Roseimaritima multifibrata: one gene and its partner. The protein of the gene in region 1 binds, or shares a complex with, the protein of each later gene. Links are inferred from orthologs where the notes say so. Each region holds a gene or a part of one and is shown on either strand. Other genes may lie near its edges.

Region 1 (7,669 bases):
CGGGAATCTCGGATTGAAGCGGCGGGGAGGGGAGTCAGGTTTTCTTTGCACATCCTCCGCGAAAGAACGCTCCCTTAAAGCTACTTTCGCGAAGCATAAGGCTACGGTCCCTCGCCTACGCATTTTGAAGTTGCGCTTTTGAGGTGATTGCTGTGGTCAATCGTCCTGATTTCCGAACTCTTGCGGATGCCTCAAATCATTCGGCGATTCCAGCGTCTTTGCAGCTCCAAGTATCAAGAGTTCCGTTTCCGGTCTTGCCCCGGACCGGGACAAGCCCGGCGGAAGCAAAGTAGCCAACTCCCAAAAACGCAACTTCAAAACGGACGCAGCGGGTTGGGATTTTGACAGCCTGCGGGCCCGGAGAGTCGGCCTGGTTAAATACCGGACAGAAGCAATACGCAACGTTTCGTGGACCGGCAATGCGTCACCTATTCACTTCACGTCGCGGAGCGAAAGGCGACACTAAAAGACGCGATTCCCAGCAGGGGAATAAGAAGGGGCGTTCAGCTGTGGTTTGAAGCCTCAGCCACGCCTCCGGGAAGGCTGTTAAAGCCTTCCGCTATGCACCGCACGTTTCGTGCGGTCTGATTGAGTGAAAAGTTCAGGCAACTAAGCGATTAGGGCTTCGTCGCGAGCTTTCTTTTCAGCAGCATTTTTGTAGTCGACAACATCCCAGACCAAGCCTAGCTTTTTCAGGGTGCAGATGGCCATCCAGGTAACATCGATTTCCCACCATTTGTGACCATGTTTGGCCATCCGTGGGTAAGCGTGATGGTTGTTGTGCCAGCCTTCGCCGTAAGCGACGATTGCGACCAACCAGTTGTTGCGGCTGTCGTCGGTGGTGGTGTAGTTGCGATAGCCCCACATGTGGCTGAGCGAATTTACCATCCAAGTTGCATGAAGAACAAAAACCAAGCGACAGAATACGCCCCAAACGAGGAATGAGATTGCCATTTCGGTTCCGCCCAACCAATAACCAAGTCCAGTGACCAAAAAGCCGTTCAGGACATGGATCGGTAGGAACAACTTGTCCAGGACCCGCATCCCACGCTCTTTCAACAAATCAGGAACCCAGCGCTGTAGGTATTCTTGGCGGCTTCCGGTGTGGGTATGGAAAGCCAGCCAAAACATGTGGCTCCACATTCCGCCGTCTTGAGGCGAATGTGGGTCTCCATCATGGTCGCTATACGCATGATGCTTGCGGTGGTCGGCGACCCAGTCGAGTGCCGAGCCTTCGCCAGCAAGCGTGCCAATACCGGTGAACAGGTAACGGACCCAGGGGTAACACTTCATGCCCATGTGCGTCAGCAGACGATGGTAACCCAAACAGATTCCTAGACTGCCCGTAATCCAGTGCATGAATACGGTGAATGCCAATGCCTGCCACGTGAAGGTGAACGGGGCTGCAAGGCAGACGATGTGGGCTAGTCCAAGCCAGATCAGCGCGTACCAGCTGACGCGACTCCATTGCTTCCGTTCGGAAGCAGGATTCAGGTCGGTCGCGCTTGAGGCTTTCTTTTCAACGGCGACGCCATTGAGGGAATCTTTCTGCTTCCCAGCCTTGCTTTTCTTCGTACGGCGGGGGGGCTTAGGTTGACTTGGATTCGGTTCCAGAGTGGTGGACATCGTCGTCATTTCCTCTTGTGAATTAAGGCCTTGGGGGGCATTGGTTCCCCGAAAGGGGAGTTTTTGTTCGGTTTAAATTCCTTGGCGACATGCTTGTCGCGGCCGGACAGGGGAAGTTTACCCAGATGTCGGTAGGGACAAGTCACAGACAAGGCCTATCCGTGTAACGGAAGTGTAAAAGTCGTTTTTTTTGATTCCCAGGACGGCATTCGTGGGGGGGTAGGTGTCGGTGAATGTTCTCTAGTTGCCAGAGCCTTCGCAACCGGAAGCGGATGTTTTTGGCGGCTGATTTCAGCGTGCATTGCCTTGCGACTAGGTTCTGGGCGAGCGGTACTGCGAGGCGGGTGCGCGGGGGGGGCGTAACGGGCAAAAGAAACTGCCCAGCGACCGAAGTCGTTGGGCAGTTTTGAAGTTTTCAGATTTTGAAATCCTAACGATAGGATCAGTCGCGTGGGCGGCCACCACCACCACCACCACCGCCACCGCTGCGGCCTGAACCGCTACGGCCACGATCTCCGCCACCGCCGGTACCGCGTCCGCGGTTCCGCTGTGGACGGCGTGGGCGATCTTCGTCGTCTCCACCACGTTCGCCACCTTCGGCTTCAGCTTCGGAGGCCATTTCGTCTTCGATGCCAAGTTCTTCGATCGCCTTGCGGCGGCTCAATTTCACTCGGTCGTGCTCGTCGACATCGATAACCAACACTTTCATCGAATCGCCAACTTGGACGACCTTGTCGATGCTGCTGATGTAGCCACTGGATAGTTCGCTGATGTGGCACAAGCCGTCACGTCCTGGAAGGATTTCGACAAAGGCTCCGAAGTCCTTGATGCTGCTGACGGTGCCGTCGTAGATCTTGCCGATCTGAACGGTTGCCGTGCAAGCTTCAACACTGCGAAGGGCCTCTTGAGCACTTTCAGCGTTGCCGCTGGCGATCAAGACGGTACCGTCGTCATCGACTTCGATAACCGCACCGGTTCGTTCTTGGATGCCGCGGATGTTTTTGCCGCCAGGACCGATCAAAGCGCCGATTTTGTCGGCAGCGATCTTGGTTCGCAACAGGCGAGGCGCTGTGGCGCTGATCTCTTTGCGTGGGCGAGAGATCGTTGTCAACATCTTGCGAAGGATTTCGATCCGAGCTTCGCGGGACTGCTTCAGGGTCGCACGGATGATTTCAAACGAAACACCGGTGACTTTCAGGTCTAACTGAATGCCGGTGATGCCGTTTTGAGTTCCAGCGATTTTGAAGTCCATGTCGCCGAAGTGATCTTCGTCGCCAAGGATGTCGGTCAATAGGCACCAGTTGTCTGGTGAGGATTTGACCAAGCCAACCGAGATACCTGCAACCGGATTGCTGATTGGAACGCCCGAAGCCATCAGGCCGAGGGTTGCACCGCAAACCGAAGCCATCGAGCTGGAGCCATTCGATTCCAGGATGTCGCTGATGACGCGGATGGTGTATGGGAATTCTTCTGCGTCTGGAAGGACAGGAGCGATGCTTCGCTCGGCCAGCATTCCGTGACCGATTTCACGACGTCCTGGTCCTCGGATCGGGCGGCATTCGCCGACCGAGAAGGATGGGAAGTTGTAATCGAGCATGAACTTCTTGCTGATTTCGTCCTGCAGTCCGTCAACGCGTTGTTCGTCTCGCGAGGTTCCCAGTGTGATGGTGACCATCGCTTGGGTTTCGCCACGTTGGAACAATGCCGAACCGTGAACCTTTGGAAGCAGGTCGGTTTCGCAGTAGATGGGGCGAAGCGAGGTGCGATCGCGACCATCGGGGCGAGTTCCAGCGACGATCAGGTCGCAGACGATTTTTTCTTCCAGGTCGTGCCAGACCGATTTGAAGCGGTCGGTGCTGATCGCGCCTTCGGCTTTCGGGTCAGGAATGACGTCGCTCATCGCACGATCGCGAAGGGCGCGGACGGCTTCGGCTCGTTCTTGTTTGCCAGCGGTTTGCTTGACCGAACGGAATTCGTCGTAGTAAGCGTTGTTCAGACGCTCAAATAGGCCGTCGTCTTCAGGAACGGTGTAAGGTTCCTTGGTCGGGTTCACTTTGCGATAGAATTCCTCTTGCATGTCGAGGATTTCTTTGATGACGCCGTGAGCGAACTGAATCGCTTCCATCATCTCTTCTTCAGGCATTTCTTGGGCAAAGCCCTCGATCATCGCGACTTCATCGCGGTTGCCGCTGACGATCATGTCCAGTTCGCTTTCCTCAAGGTCATCGACCGATGGGAAAGGAATCAGTTTGCCATCAACTTTGCCGACGCGGACGCTTGCGAGCGGTCCGAGGAATGGCAGGGGGCTGATGTGGCAAGCGGTGGAAGCACCGTTCATTGCCAAAACGTCGCCGTCATTTTGCATGTCGCTGGACATGACGAAGTTCTGGATTTGAACTTCAGCTTTGTAACCGGCTGGCCAAAGAGGGCGGATCGGGCGGTCGATCAGGCGGCTGCTAAGGGTTTCTTTGGTGGTCGGGCGGCCTTCACGTTTCAGGAAGCCACCTGGGAATTTACCGGCTGCTGCGTAGCGTTCGCGGTAGTCACACATCAATGGGAAAAAGTCAATTCCCTGGCGGGCTGGCCCACTGGCAACCGCACTCAATACAACCGTGTCACCGTACTGGACCAGCACCGAGGCGGCCGCTTGCTTGGCCAATTGGCCGGTTTCGAAGGACAGCGTGTGGCGTCCTATCTGCTTTTCAACTCGAATTTTCACTATTTCTTTTCCTTCATACCTACAAATACAAAATATGCACGAGCACCGTTTGCCGTGCAAAACCAACAAAGGGGCGACCGTCAATGGTCGCAACAACTAGGCTCGACCCGTCGGTCAACGGATAGTGTCGCAATGGAGTGCGACGTTCGAGCAAACAACTTCCGGCGGTAGAGAAGCAGGAGTGCGGAGTCCGCTAAATGCGGACTGTCGCTCCTGTCGCGGAACAGCATTCACCGATTAGAGAAAGGGCCGTGGTTTCGACCGCGATTGCGGTCCCAAAATTTCCACGCTGCCCGAATCCTGTGGGCGACCGCTGCGCGGCTCGGGCGGCTAGAGCCGCCGGGGCCCCAGCCAAAGCCACCCACGACAAACTACTTACGGATACCCAAGCGACCGATGATATCCAAATAACGCTGTGGATCTTTGCCACGAACGTAGTCCAACAACCGACGACGACGGCTGACAAGACCCAGCAGGCCGCGGCGTGAGCCGAAGTCTTTGCGGTGGGTCCGCATGTGTTCGGTCAGGCCATTGATCCGTTCGGTCAAAATCGCAATTTGCACTTCAGGGGAACCGGTATCGTCACTCTCGTGACGGAATTCGGTAATCACTTCCTGTTTGCGTTCTTTCGTAATGGTCATATTGTTCTAGATTCTTTTCCAACACTATTAACACGGATTGCACGCCTCCGCAAAATGCGGGGCAAATGACATAAACCACTAGCATGCAAACCGTTACGGCACAGACAGTACGGTAGACGGTGGTTTTTGAACGGTCAGTGTAGCGTCCCTCAGCACTTTTGCAACGGCAAAACGGGCTCCCCACAAGGGAGATTGAAAGGAACGTTTCCCATTCTGACGGAAGGAGAACGCTGCCCGGTTGCGCAACTTATCACGACCCATATCCCAAAACCTCAAAAACCAATCACTCCTCCACTCCTCCACTCCTCCACTCCTTGTCTCCAGCACTACCGCGCCGCCGGTTGCTGCTGGCTGGCACAGTGGAACGCTCCAAGTCCCCAGGCTAAATCGGCCGCGTCGACCGGTAGGACTTCGTAGTTCGGCAGCAAGTTTCGCATGATTCCGAGTGCGACGCGGTCGGTCTCGGGCGTTCGGAACTGCGGGAAGAGGATCCGTTTGTCGCTTAGCATTAGGAAATTGCAGTAGCTTTCAGGGACTCGTTGCCCGTCGATCGTCCGCCTGGGCGGGATTTGGAGGCGATGGATTTCGACCTGAGGCGACGTCTGGCGTCCCCATACGAAGAGTTGCCGGTAGAGTCGCTGCAGCGGTTCGTAGTTGGGGTCCGATTTTTCCTTGCAGGCCGCCACCACGACATTTTGTGGGTCGGTGAAGCGTGCGAGTTGATCGATGTGCCCGTCTGTGTCGTCTCCTTCTAGCCCGACTTCGTCAAGCCAAAGGATTTCTTCGACGCCGAGGAATTGGTGGAGTTCCCGTGCGATATCTTTTTGGCTCCAGCCTGAGTTTCGCGATTCGGTGACCAGGCAGTCCGTTGTCGTCAGGAGACGTCCCTGTCCGTCGCTCTCTAGGGCGCCTCCTTCGGTCGTGAGGCGGCTTGCCAGTCGCGGGATTTTGACTGCGCTGCAGATCGCTTGGGCGGCCGCGGCGTCGAGGCTCCAGGGAGAGTATTTCCCGCCCCAGGCGTTGTAGTTCCAGTCGACTCCGTGGATGGAACCATCGCTTTGTTTTTGGACGAAGGTGGGGCCGTAGTCTCGGACCCAGCAGTCGTTTGTGCCGATTTCAAAGGATGTGATGTTGGAGATGTTGGCAAGCCACTGAGCCGATTCCTCGCGGCACTTGGCTGGCACGAGCAGGCGTACCGGCAGCACTTCCGCGATGTTTCGGATGAATCGCACGAATGCGGGGGGGACTCGCTGGAATCGGCCGGGCCAGGTGTCTCGGCTGTGGGGCCATGCGATCCAGATACATTCCATGGGCTCCCATTCCGCTGGCCAGCGATAAGGGGAGGGCGAGTCGGAGTAGGTGTTCAATTCGTGGGCATCCCGTCGGGAGGAAGGGTGGGGCGGGCGTCGGGGCACTTGGCAAGCAATTGGTATAGTGCGATTCCGGCGGTGACCGCAAGGTTTAGGCTGCGGACCTGGGGGCGGGTCGGCAGGTTTATTGCGTAGGGGCTGGAGAGGTCGAGAATTTCTTCGGGCAGGCCAGCCGATTCACAGCCGAAAATGAACGCGTCGCCTCGTTGCAGGGGGGCGTCCCAAATCGGTCGTTTCGCAAATCGGCTGAAGAACCATTGCCGCTTGGTGGGCAGTTGTTCTTGCAGGGATTGCCAGTTTTCCATTTGGACCCACTCAAGGTATTGCCAGTAATCCATCCCGGCGCGTTTCAGTCGGCTGTGGGTTATTTCGAAGCCGGTCGGGCCTACCAGCCATAATTTTGCCCCGGTGGCAACACAGCTGCGACCGATGTTTCCAGTGTTTTGTGGGATTTCGGGGCGGTAGAGAACAATGTGGGCCGTAGGGTCGCTTGCATCGGCTTGCATCGAAGGGGTCGCGTCTGGGAAACTACCCGGCGACGGTGTTTGCTTTTCCATCTCGGTTTCTCTTTTCAGATTCGTCATGCCGATCCAAGTTACCTGCCCTAGCTGCCTGAGTCGATTCTCTGTAAGCGATAAATTTGCGGGCAAAAAAGGGCCTTGCCCCAAGTGCAAGAAAGAGATCATGGTTCCGTCGAAGACGGACGAGGTCGTCATTCACGCACCCGCAGATGATGCTCCGAAGGATAGCAAGGGGCAGTCGATTCTGAAACCGATCACGCGAAAGGAGACGAAGGTCACCAACCGCGGGATCGCGATCTCTGTTGCCGTCGTTCTCTTTTTGTTGCTTGCGGCAGTCGGCGTGCGGATGGGGGGATTGGGCGAAGGAGGCGGGGCAACGATCGCCGTGATTGTCGTTGGGTTGCTGGTGACTGCCCCGCTTGCTGTCGGGGCGGCCTATTCGTTTGCTCGTGATTCGGAACTTGCGCCGTTTGTCGGCGAAGAGCTGCGGAACCGCGTCTTGATTGTCTCGGCGGTCATGGCTGCGTCGTGGTTGATCTACGCCTATGTGCCGGTGTACGTCATGGGGCTGGGGAGCACTTCAGAGATGTCCTTTTTTGTCGCCGGGGTCATGATTGTGGTCATGCTGGGGATCGGGGCGGTGACCGCCGCCAATGTTCTGGAACTGGAGATGTCCGGGGGGATGGTCGTGGCAGGGACGTATGTGGTTGTTGCCCTGGTGCTGGCGATGGTCGCGGGCATCCCGTTGGCTGGGAAGGCTCCGGCGCGAGGCATGGAGAGGGAGTTGGTCGT
Region 2 (7,625 bases), 5.8 Mb from region 1 along the record:
TCCTTAAAATTTCACACACGCACCACTTAAATCTACCCCTGACGGGCTAAACGCGCCAATTGACCAAGCAGGGGAGACGTCATTGCACTGCTACCATCATCCGCGGTCATCTCGCCACGATAGATTCGCAAAACTGCAGCATCCGCCAAGCTGACCATCCCCGATTCGTGTGCCGCATTCAGGATCGTTGAGGGCGGTTTCTGCTGCTCGATCACATTCCCCAGATCATCATCAACCTTAAGAATCTCTGACAGGCAGGTCAGACCGACAAAGCCATCATTGAAGCAGGCGGGACATCCCTGGCTGGTATACAGCTTGGGCGTCTGATCCCCCAGTCGCTTCGCAACGGCCGCCGAAACAGAAAGCGGTTCAGACACTTCGACTTCTTTTCGGCAATCTTGGCATAGCCGTCGAACCAATCGTTGGCAAACAACCCCGTTCAGGGCCGCCGCGAGGAATGGGGGGCTAACCCCGTAATGCCACATCCGCTCAATCGCATCGACCGCCGTCTTTGCATGAATGGTCGCGAGCACTAACTGCCCGCTGGTTCCCGCTCGCACCGCCGCCGTTGCGGTTTTTGGATCCCGGATTTCACCGATCATGATGACATCGGGGCTGTGCCGCATGACCGTCGACAGCAGGTCGGAAAAGTCAAGATCTTGCTTCAGATTCACCTGAGACTGCATCACTCCATCGATTGCATATTCCACAGGATCTTCGATGGAATGTATTTTTTTAGCACCATTGTGCAAGTGTCGCAGCGAGGCATAAAGCGTACTACTTTTTCCGCTTGCGACCGGGCCCGCGACCAGAATCAGGCCTGCTGCAGCGTCAAGCATCTCCAGCAAAGTCGATTCTTCTTGGGCGTCCATCCCCAGTTGCTGCACGCGTCGAACCGACACTTGCCGATCGAACAACCGAACTGCCAAGTCCATTCCAAACAGCGTAGGGATCGTACTCAACCGCAGATCAACCTCGCGGCCTCGCGGCGTCTTAATCGCTGCCCGCCCTTCGGTTGGTCGCAGCAAGTCTCCTGCATCGCTCCCTCCAACGACTCGCAAATAGCCTTGCAGTCGCCGACCGTAGCTACGTGCCAATCGAGCCACCTGCTCGATCCGCCCCATTCGCCGCACAGAAACGATCATGCTGTTTTCGGCATCGGAAAAAAACAGGTCACTGGCATGTCGCTCGACGGCCCATTCGATCAAATTCCCTGCATAAACATCCGGTGGAGAATGCTCCATTTCGCCTTCGACCGGAATAAAATCAATCGCCTCCGAAGTGTCCTCATTTGGTGATTCTTGATTCATGACTGCCGCGACTTTCCGGTTAGTGGTAACGGTCGAAGATGGAACGTCTATGAAGCGAGCTAGCGATACGGTGCACTCCATCCAGCGTCGAATGACCGGATGGTACGTCCCTTTTTCTTTAAAACGAATCTTAAAGTTCGGTTTGCGAGCGGTCCCCTTTCCGCGAAAACAGCCTTAGGATTCCGCGGCAATTCGATGTTCAAAACGCTCGATGTGAACGCATTTCCCTGTCTCGGTATCGACCTCCATCAGGACACCACACAGCCGCACATCGTCGGTAGCGACATGGTAGTGAACGGGTTCGAAACTAATTGCCGTCTTGAGCACGCGTTCGATATTACGACCAATGATACTCTCATAGGGCCCGCTCATCCCAAGGTCACATTGAAAACCTGTTCCCCCAGGGAAGATCGTTGTATCGGCAGTGGGGACATGGGTATGGGTCCCCAAAACGGCGGAGACACGGCCATCCAGGAAGCGTCCCATCAATTGTTTTTCACTTGTCGCTTCGGCGTGCATGTCAAGAATTCGCACTTTCACATCGTCTGGAATTTCCGCCAGAATGCGTTCCGCTGCGACAAAGGGACAATCGACCGGCCGCGTGTAGACGCGTCCTAACAGCGAGAAAATCGCGACCTGCGTTCCATCGCGAGCGGTGACCACGACCGACGTTTTGCCGGGCGACCCTTCAGGGAAGTTACCCGGTTTGACAATACGGTCGCTTGTGTCCAAACGAGTATAGATCTCCCGCTTGCGGTAGACATGGTCTCCCATAGTGAATGCGTCGACGCCTGCTTTTAACAGGGCGTCGTACTGCCGGATCGTCAGCCCCGAACCATCGGCGGCATTTTCAGCATTGGCGATGACCAAGTCCAGATTGTGTTGGGCGCGGATCGATTTCAAATCGCTCTTCACCGCGGCAACCCCCGGTTTGCCAACGATATCCCCCAGGACCAGAATCCGGATCAATGGGCGACCTCCGTGAAGCGGCTTTCCCGGACAACCGTGACTTTAATTTCCCCCGGAAACGTCAACTGCTGCTCGAACGCTTTGGCGATGTTTCGGCAGATCACGGCCGCTTTCGCGTCGTCGGTTTGCTGTGCACTAACAATCACACGCAATTCACGACCAGCCTGAATTGCAAACGCCTGCTGAACGCCGGCGAACCCGGTTGCGATCGATTCCAGTTCTTCCATCCGTTTGACGTAGCGTTCCAGCGATTCACGGCGAGCCCCAGGGCGACTGGCACTGCAAGCGTCGGCGGTCGCCACCAACATCGTGTAAGGATATTCGGTGATGATTTCGTCATGGTGCCCAAAAGCGGCGTGCACCACTTCAGGTGGCTGATTGTGTCGTTTTAGCAAATCGGCCCCAATCTTTGGGTGCCCCCCTTCCAACTCATGATCCGCCGCCTTGCCAATATCGTGCAGCAATCCACAGTGCCGAGCCAAATCCCCATCCAGCCCGATCATTTCGGCCAGCATGCCCGAGATAAACGCAACCTCGACGCTATGCCGAAGAACGTTCTGGCTATAGCTGGTGCGGAAATGCAGACGCCCCAGCATCTGAACCACCTTGGGCGGCAGCCCAGGAATATTGACCTCTTCGATCGCCTCCTGCCCTTTGGTGACAATAAAGGCATCGATCTCTTTCTGAGTCGCTTCGACGACTTCCTCGATCCGAGAGGGATGTATCCGGCCATCGGCGATCAGTTTATTCAACGACATCCTGCCGATTTCGCGTCGCACGGGATCAAATCCGCTGACGATCACAACGCCCGGCGTATCGTCGATAATGACATCCACTCCGGTCGCTTTTTCAAAGCTGCGGATGTTGCGACCTTCGCGACCAATGATCCGCCCCTTCATATCGTCGGTAGGAATATCGACGGTGCTGGTGGTCGATTCCGCCGTATGGGCCGAAGCGTATCGCTGAAGCGCCGTCAGCAGGATTTCCCTCGCCTTACTATCGGCGATCTCCGTAACACGTCGCTCATGGCGCAGCACGATCGTGCCAACCTCTTGTTCCAATTCCTGCTGCAGGTTTTCCATCAACCGCGAAACCGCTTCCTCACGAGTCAAGCCGCTGACTTCCTGGAGTGCGGCGACCTGCTCTTTCGCTGCCGATTCCAGCTGCAGACGCTGCTTGCCGACGGTTTCCAACTGAGCGGTCAAGCGCTGCTGAGTGTTCTCCAATCCCCTTGCCTGCTTACGAAGACTCTCTTCATGAGCCACCAATTGCTCATGCTTTTGCTGAAGTTTTCGTTTATCGTTGCGAAGGTTTTCGCGAGCTTCAGAGATTTCCTTTTCCGCTTGGGATTTGATCATCATCGCGGCCTCTTTGGCTTCCAAAGCGGCTCGGTCTTTTAGGTTGGCCACTTCACCGCGGGCCAGTGTCAATATGCGTTCGCCTTCGCTTTCTGCGTCGCGTCGTTTGGTCGTTTGAACCCATTTTTGAATTCCCAGCGTCAAAAGGGAACCAAAAACGGTTGCGATCACCGCAGTGATCAGTGTCAGGGGGTCGAGCATCTTGCGATCCTGTTATGTTAAAAGAATCGCCTGGAAACCGGGGCTGGAGTGCTGGAGTAAAATCGGAAAAGAGCTGGCTGCACCCAAAAAAAGAGGCTCGAGACCCGCGGGTGGATAACCTTACCTAACCAAACAAATAATCCCGGTCAGGGCAATTCGGTGATCTTTAAGATAGTAACAGTTGTGATAGCAGGCCGAAACAATGGGGACCGAAAAGCCGTACAGGAACGCCATGCAACGTCTGGAACGGGCTTTAGTGAACAGCTGGGCCCCCTCCGAATGGACGGCAGTTCCTCTGTTAGTCGCTGTTAGCGGAGGCGCTGACAGTGTCGCGTTGCTGATCGCATTGACAAATGTTCACCGGAAGCAGAGCGGCAAGGGTCCGCTAACAGTCGCCCACTACAACCATGCCCTTCGATCCGAAGCATCGGACCAAGACGCCCTTTTTGTACAGCGATTGGCCAACAAACTGGGCTGGCCGTGCGTGTCGACCAAAGGATCTGGCCCCCCCGCAGCCGACGAAGCCTCCCTCCGAAACCTGCGCTACGATTTCCTTGCGTCCCTAGCCCACCAGATAGGTGCCCGCTTTGTGGTCACCGGACATACCCAAGAGGACAACGTGGAAACGGTGCTCCACCACCTGTTCCGCGGCACGGGACCGGCCGGACTGGGGGGGGTACCTCGAACGCGAGACCTGGCGGAAGACGTTCTGCTAATCCGCCCCCTCCTCAATGTCCCCAAATCAAACCTCCGAGAAGCCCTCACCGAAATCGGGCAGGAGTGGCGTGAAGATGCGACCAACCAAGAATCGATCTGGAAACGAAACTGGCTTCGCAATCAGCTGCTCCCCCAGATCGAAACCGAATACCCAGGAGCGAGCGACCGGATCGCGGCCCTTATCGACCAACAACAAACCCTGCTGCTAGGCCTGGAGCAACGGGCCTGCCAGTGGACAGATGCCTACATAACCGCTCAGCAGAATGCGATCGTCATCCAGCGTCCCGGCGATGACGATCGTTTTTCAAGCATGCACGATCACCAAGCGATCCGCATCCATGCACTGCGAGGATTGTGGGACCAACAAGGCTGGCAGCGACAAGCGATGGCCCGGCAACACTGGGAACGGCTGTCGGAGGTTTTGGGACACCAAGCGGCCGAGACCTTTGATTTGCCCGGAGGCGTCCGAGCCTCCGCACGCGAAGGCGGTCCTCTGGAACTGCAACGACCAACGAATTTGGCTTCCCCCTCTCGTCAAGAATAAGCGAGAGGGGGTTGTCGCGACCGTCGCAGGCGACGTGCAGTTTACTGGCGAGGGCGGTGCAGGCCTGCCCACGCTTTGGCGAGCGTAGCGACGAACCGGATGACCATCCGTCGCTACGTTCCAGTCCGTTTCTTTATTCTGCCTCGCCCTTTGCGAGAACTCGATCCAGGATCTGGCAAGCTTGATCGATATGTTCGTTGGTCGCGATCGCCGGCGGCGGGAGGAATCGAATTCGCGTTGGCTGGGCACCGCAGATGAACCCCAACAAACCTTCGGTATAGAGCGTATCCAACAGAGCCTTTGCGGTTTCAAACTGGCCATCCCCTGGCGTGAAGGCGATCATCATCCCCTCACCGAATGGGCCGCTAATCTTGCCTGGATACTTCTTTGCCAACCCTTCCAGAGCAGCGGCAAAATAGCGATGCCGCTGCATATTGGCTCCGTCCTCACCGAAACAGTTGGCCTGCTGCAATTGATCCAGCATGGTCAATCCTGCTGCGATCGAAGCGGACGCACCGGTAAAGGTCTGACTAAGGATCGGCCCTTTCGGTTTAAAAGCCTCGCCGTACAAAGTGGCACAGACCTGCGTGATCTTGCCGACCGTCACAATATCGACCATCGATTCCAATCCGTAATGCTGAAAGGCATACGGTCGGCTAAGTCGCGAGAAAGCTTGCACTTCATCAAAGATGATCGGCACGCCCGCTTCCTTCAGCGGTCGACAAAGGGCCATCAGAAAATCGTGACTTCCCGAATAGTAGCCTCCTTCACCGGCAAACGGTTCGGCCCAAAAAGCCCCGTACCGCCCTGGATGGCGATTCAACAGTCGCTTCAGTTCATCAACGGCCCGCTGCTGACTTCCTACCGGATCGGCCGGATCAAGAAACGGCAGATAGTCGACCTGCAACGCCAGAGGCAGCCCCTGACGGTAATTGGGTCGATCGGTGATCGCCGCCATCGCCAACGACCGTCCGGCAAATGCATTTTCAAATGCGATCACACGATCGGCCGGAGCGGCATGATGCAGCGCAATTTTAAGTGCATTCTCATTGGCCATCGCGCCGCTGGTACTTAGCATGCAGTGATCGAGAGCAGCAGATTCTTGCTGGCTATTCGGCTGGACAGCCCATTCCAACAGGCGTTCGCTCAGCACCATTCCGGGCGGATGTTGCTGAAGGTTTCCCTGCATCAACGTATCTTCAATCGCGGCGTCGACTGCCGCATCCAGAATCGCCGGATGACTATGCCCCGCCCCATGGACGCCGATCCCGCCAATCATATCCAGTTTGACGCTTCCATCGGCCAATTCGACCCAAGGTCCATTTCCAATCCCGCTGGCAAGGTAGGGCCAGATCGGTTTCCCTCCACGCGAAGTCTCCAGCCGTTTCAGCATCGCTTCGTAACCGGCAAGCAGCGATTCCCGAGGCGGTCGGACCTCGGTCAGCGGAGCTCCATGTTCAGCCAAAGCCTCTTGCAACAAACGCTTGGCTTCAAGAACTCGAGGGTCGGCACGTAATTTTTCGGCCTGAAGTGAATCGGATGCAGTCACTGTCACGGCAATCTTCCGGTTTCAATCAATAGGGAGGGAAAGGCATTTTGCTGCCCCATCGTAATGCGGGCAGCCACTTCCGTGAATCACTTGTGCCAAAACGAAAACCATCGGCCGCCTTTTCACTGGGCGGCTGATCGTTTCGGACGAAATCAAGGCGTCAATCCCGCTTCGATTCATAGACAAGGGACAACGGACGTCTAAACAGAGACGAACCTAGCCGGGAAGGTTCAGCGCCCAGCCGAGACGGGCTGTCGTTTTAATCGGAAGCGGAGAAACATCGACAATCCGTGCAACGGCAAACCGGCGTCTGAGGCTCAAAACGATGCGTAATTGCCGTGCGGATTCCTAGCGGATCGGTGCAAGCCGACCGGCAAATCCATTGGGTTTTCTATGCGACTGCCGGACGGCTCGCGCCGTACCGCTAAGAAAGTAAACGGCACTGGGCTCGCGGCGTACCGCTAAGAAAGTAGACGGCATTGGGCCTGCGCCGCTCCGGAAATCACCTGCGACGGTTTTGGTCCCCGGGCGATTTGATGCGTTGCAGCCACCGGCCCACCGAGGCGCTCTTCTGAGGCTTTGGTTTTTCGGACCTTTTCATCCCTGGAATTGGATGCTCCGTCACTTTCGGACGTGCGTACTTCAATTCAACCTTGCACTTGGGGCAAAAGCAGGGAGGCTTACGCACCTTCGATTTGCACTGCGGGCAGAAGTATTCCGTTGTCGACTGCGCGGCCGCTTCGAACAGCCCTCCAACCGAACCGGCTTGAAACCAAGCCGAATCGTTTTTCCGGACCATTGTGCTTTGGCAGATAGAACCGTCACGAATCCGATCGAGTAGTGCAGTACTACTAATCGGCCCCAGTTCAGTTTCCGCTTGCTGAATAAACCACTCAGACATTCCTGCAGCCGCTCTACTACGAGAACCGGATAGTCCCCCCTCCAAAGAAGGGCTTTCAATAAAAGTAAACGGTCGG

What was found. Proteins that work in one complex are often made in the same cells at the same time.
Region 2: pnp (region 1) and rny share a complex: the UniProt entries of both Bacillus subtilis proteins name them as parts of the possible RNA degradosome complex. The link is inferred for Roseimaritima multifibrata from one-to-one orthologs.

What each region holds. Positions count from the first base shown.
Region 1 is NZ_CP036262.1:1,247,894-1,255,562, forward strand. What follows is about bases 1,709-4,696. They hold pnp (polyribonucleotide nucleotidyltransferase), read right to left. Parts: upstream 4,349-4,696; coding sequence 2,069-4,348; downstream 1,709-2,068. In the rest of the region: FF011L_RS04675 (acyl-CoA desaturase), read right to left, coding at 610-1,626; rpsO (30S ribosomal protein S15), read right to left, coding at 4,717-4,986; FF011L_RS04690 (agmatine deiminase family protein), read right to left, coding at 5,313-6,353; FF011L_RS04695 (tRNA (cytidine(34)-2'-O)-methyltransferase), read right to left, coding at 6,350-6,940; FF011L_RS04700 (hypothetical protein), read left to right, coding at 7,041-7,669. UniProt on the Bacillus subtilis protein: Involved in mRNA degradation. Catalyzes the phosphorolysis of single-stranded polyribonucleotides processively in the 3'- to 5'-direction. Necessary for competence development in Bacillus subtilis.
Region 2 is NZ_CP036262.1:7,017,478-7,025,102, forward strand. The notes cover bases 1,558-4,501. They hold rny (ribonuclease Y), read right to left. Parts: upstream 3,839-4,501; coding sequence 2,276-3,838; downstream 1,558-2,275. Other genes in these bases: FF011L_RS25355 (TIGR00282 family metallophosphoesterase), read right to left, coding at 1,558-2,279; tilS (tRNA lysidine(34) synthetase TilS), read left to right, coding at 4,071-4,501. Outside these bases: FF011L_RS25350 (GspE/PulE family protein), read right to left, coding at 33-1,310; more of FF011L_RS25355, read right to left, coding at 1,485-1,557; more of tilS, read left to right, coding at 4,502-5,099; FF011L_RS25370 (aminotransferase class III-fold pyridoxal phosphate-dependent enzyme), read right to left, coding at 5,233-6,654; FF011L_RS27310 (GYF domain-containing protein), read right to left, coding at 7,151-7,549. UniProt on the Bacillus subtilis protein: Endoribonuclease that initiates mRNA decay. Initiates the decay of all SAM-dependent riboswitches, such as yitJ riboswitch. Involved in processing of the gapA operon mRNA, it cleaves between cggR and gapA.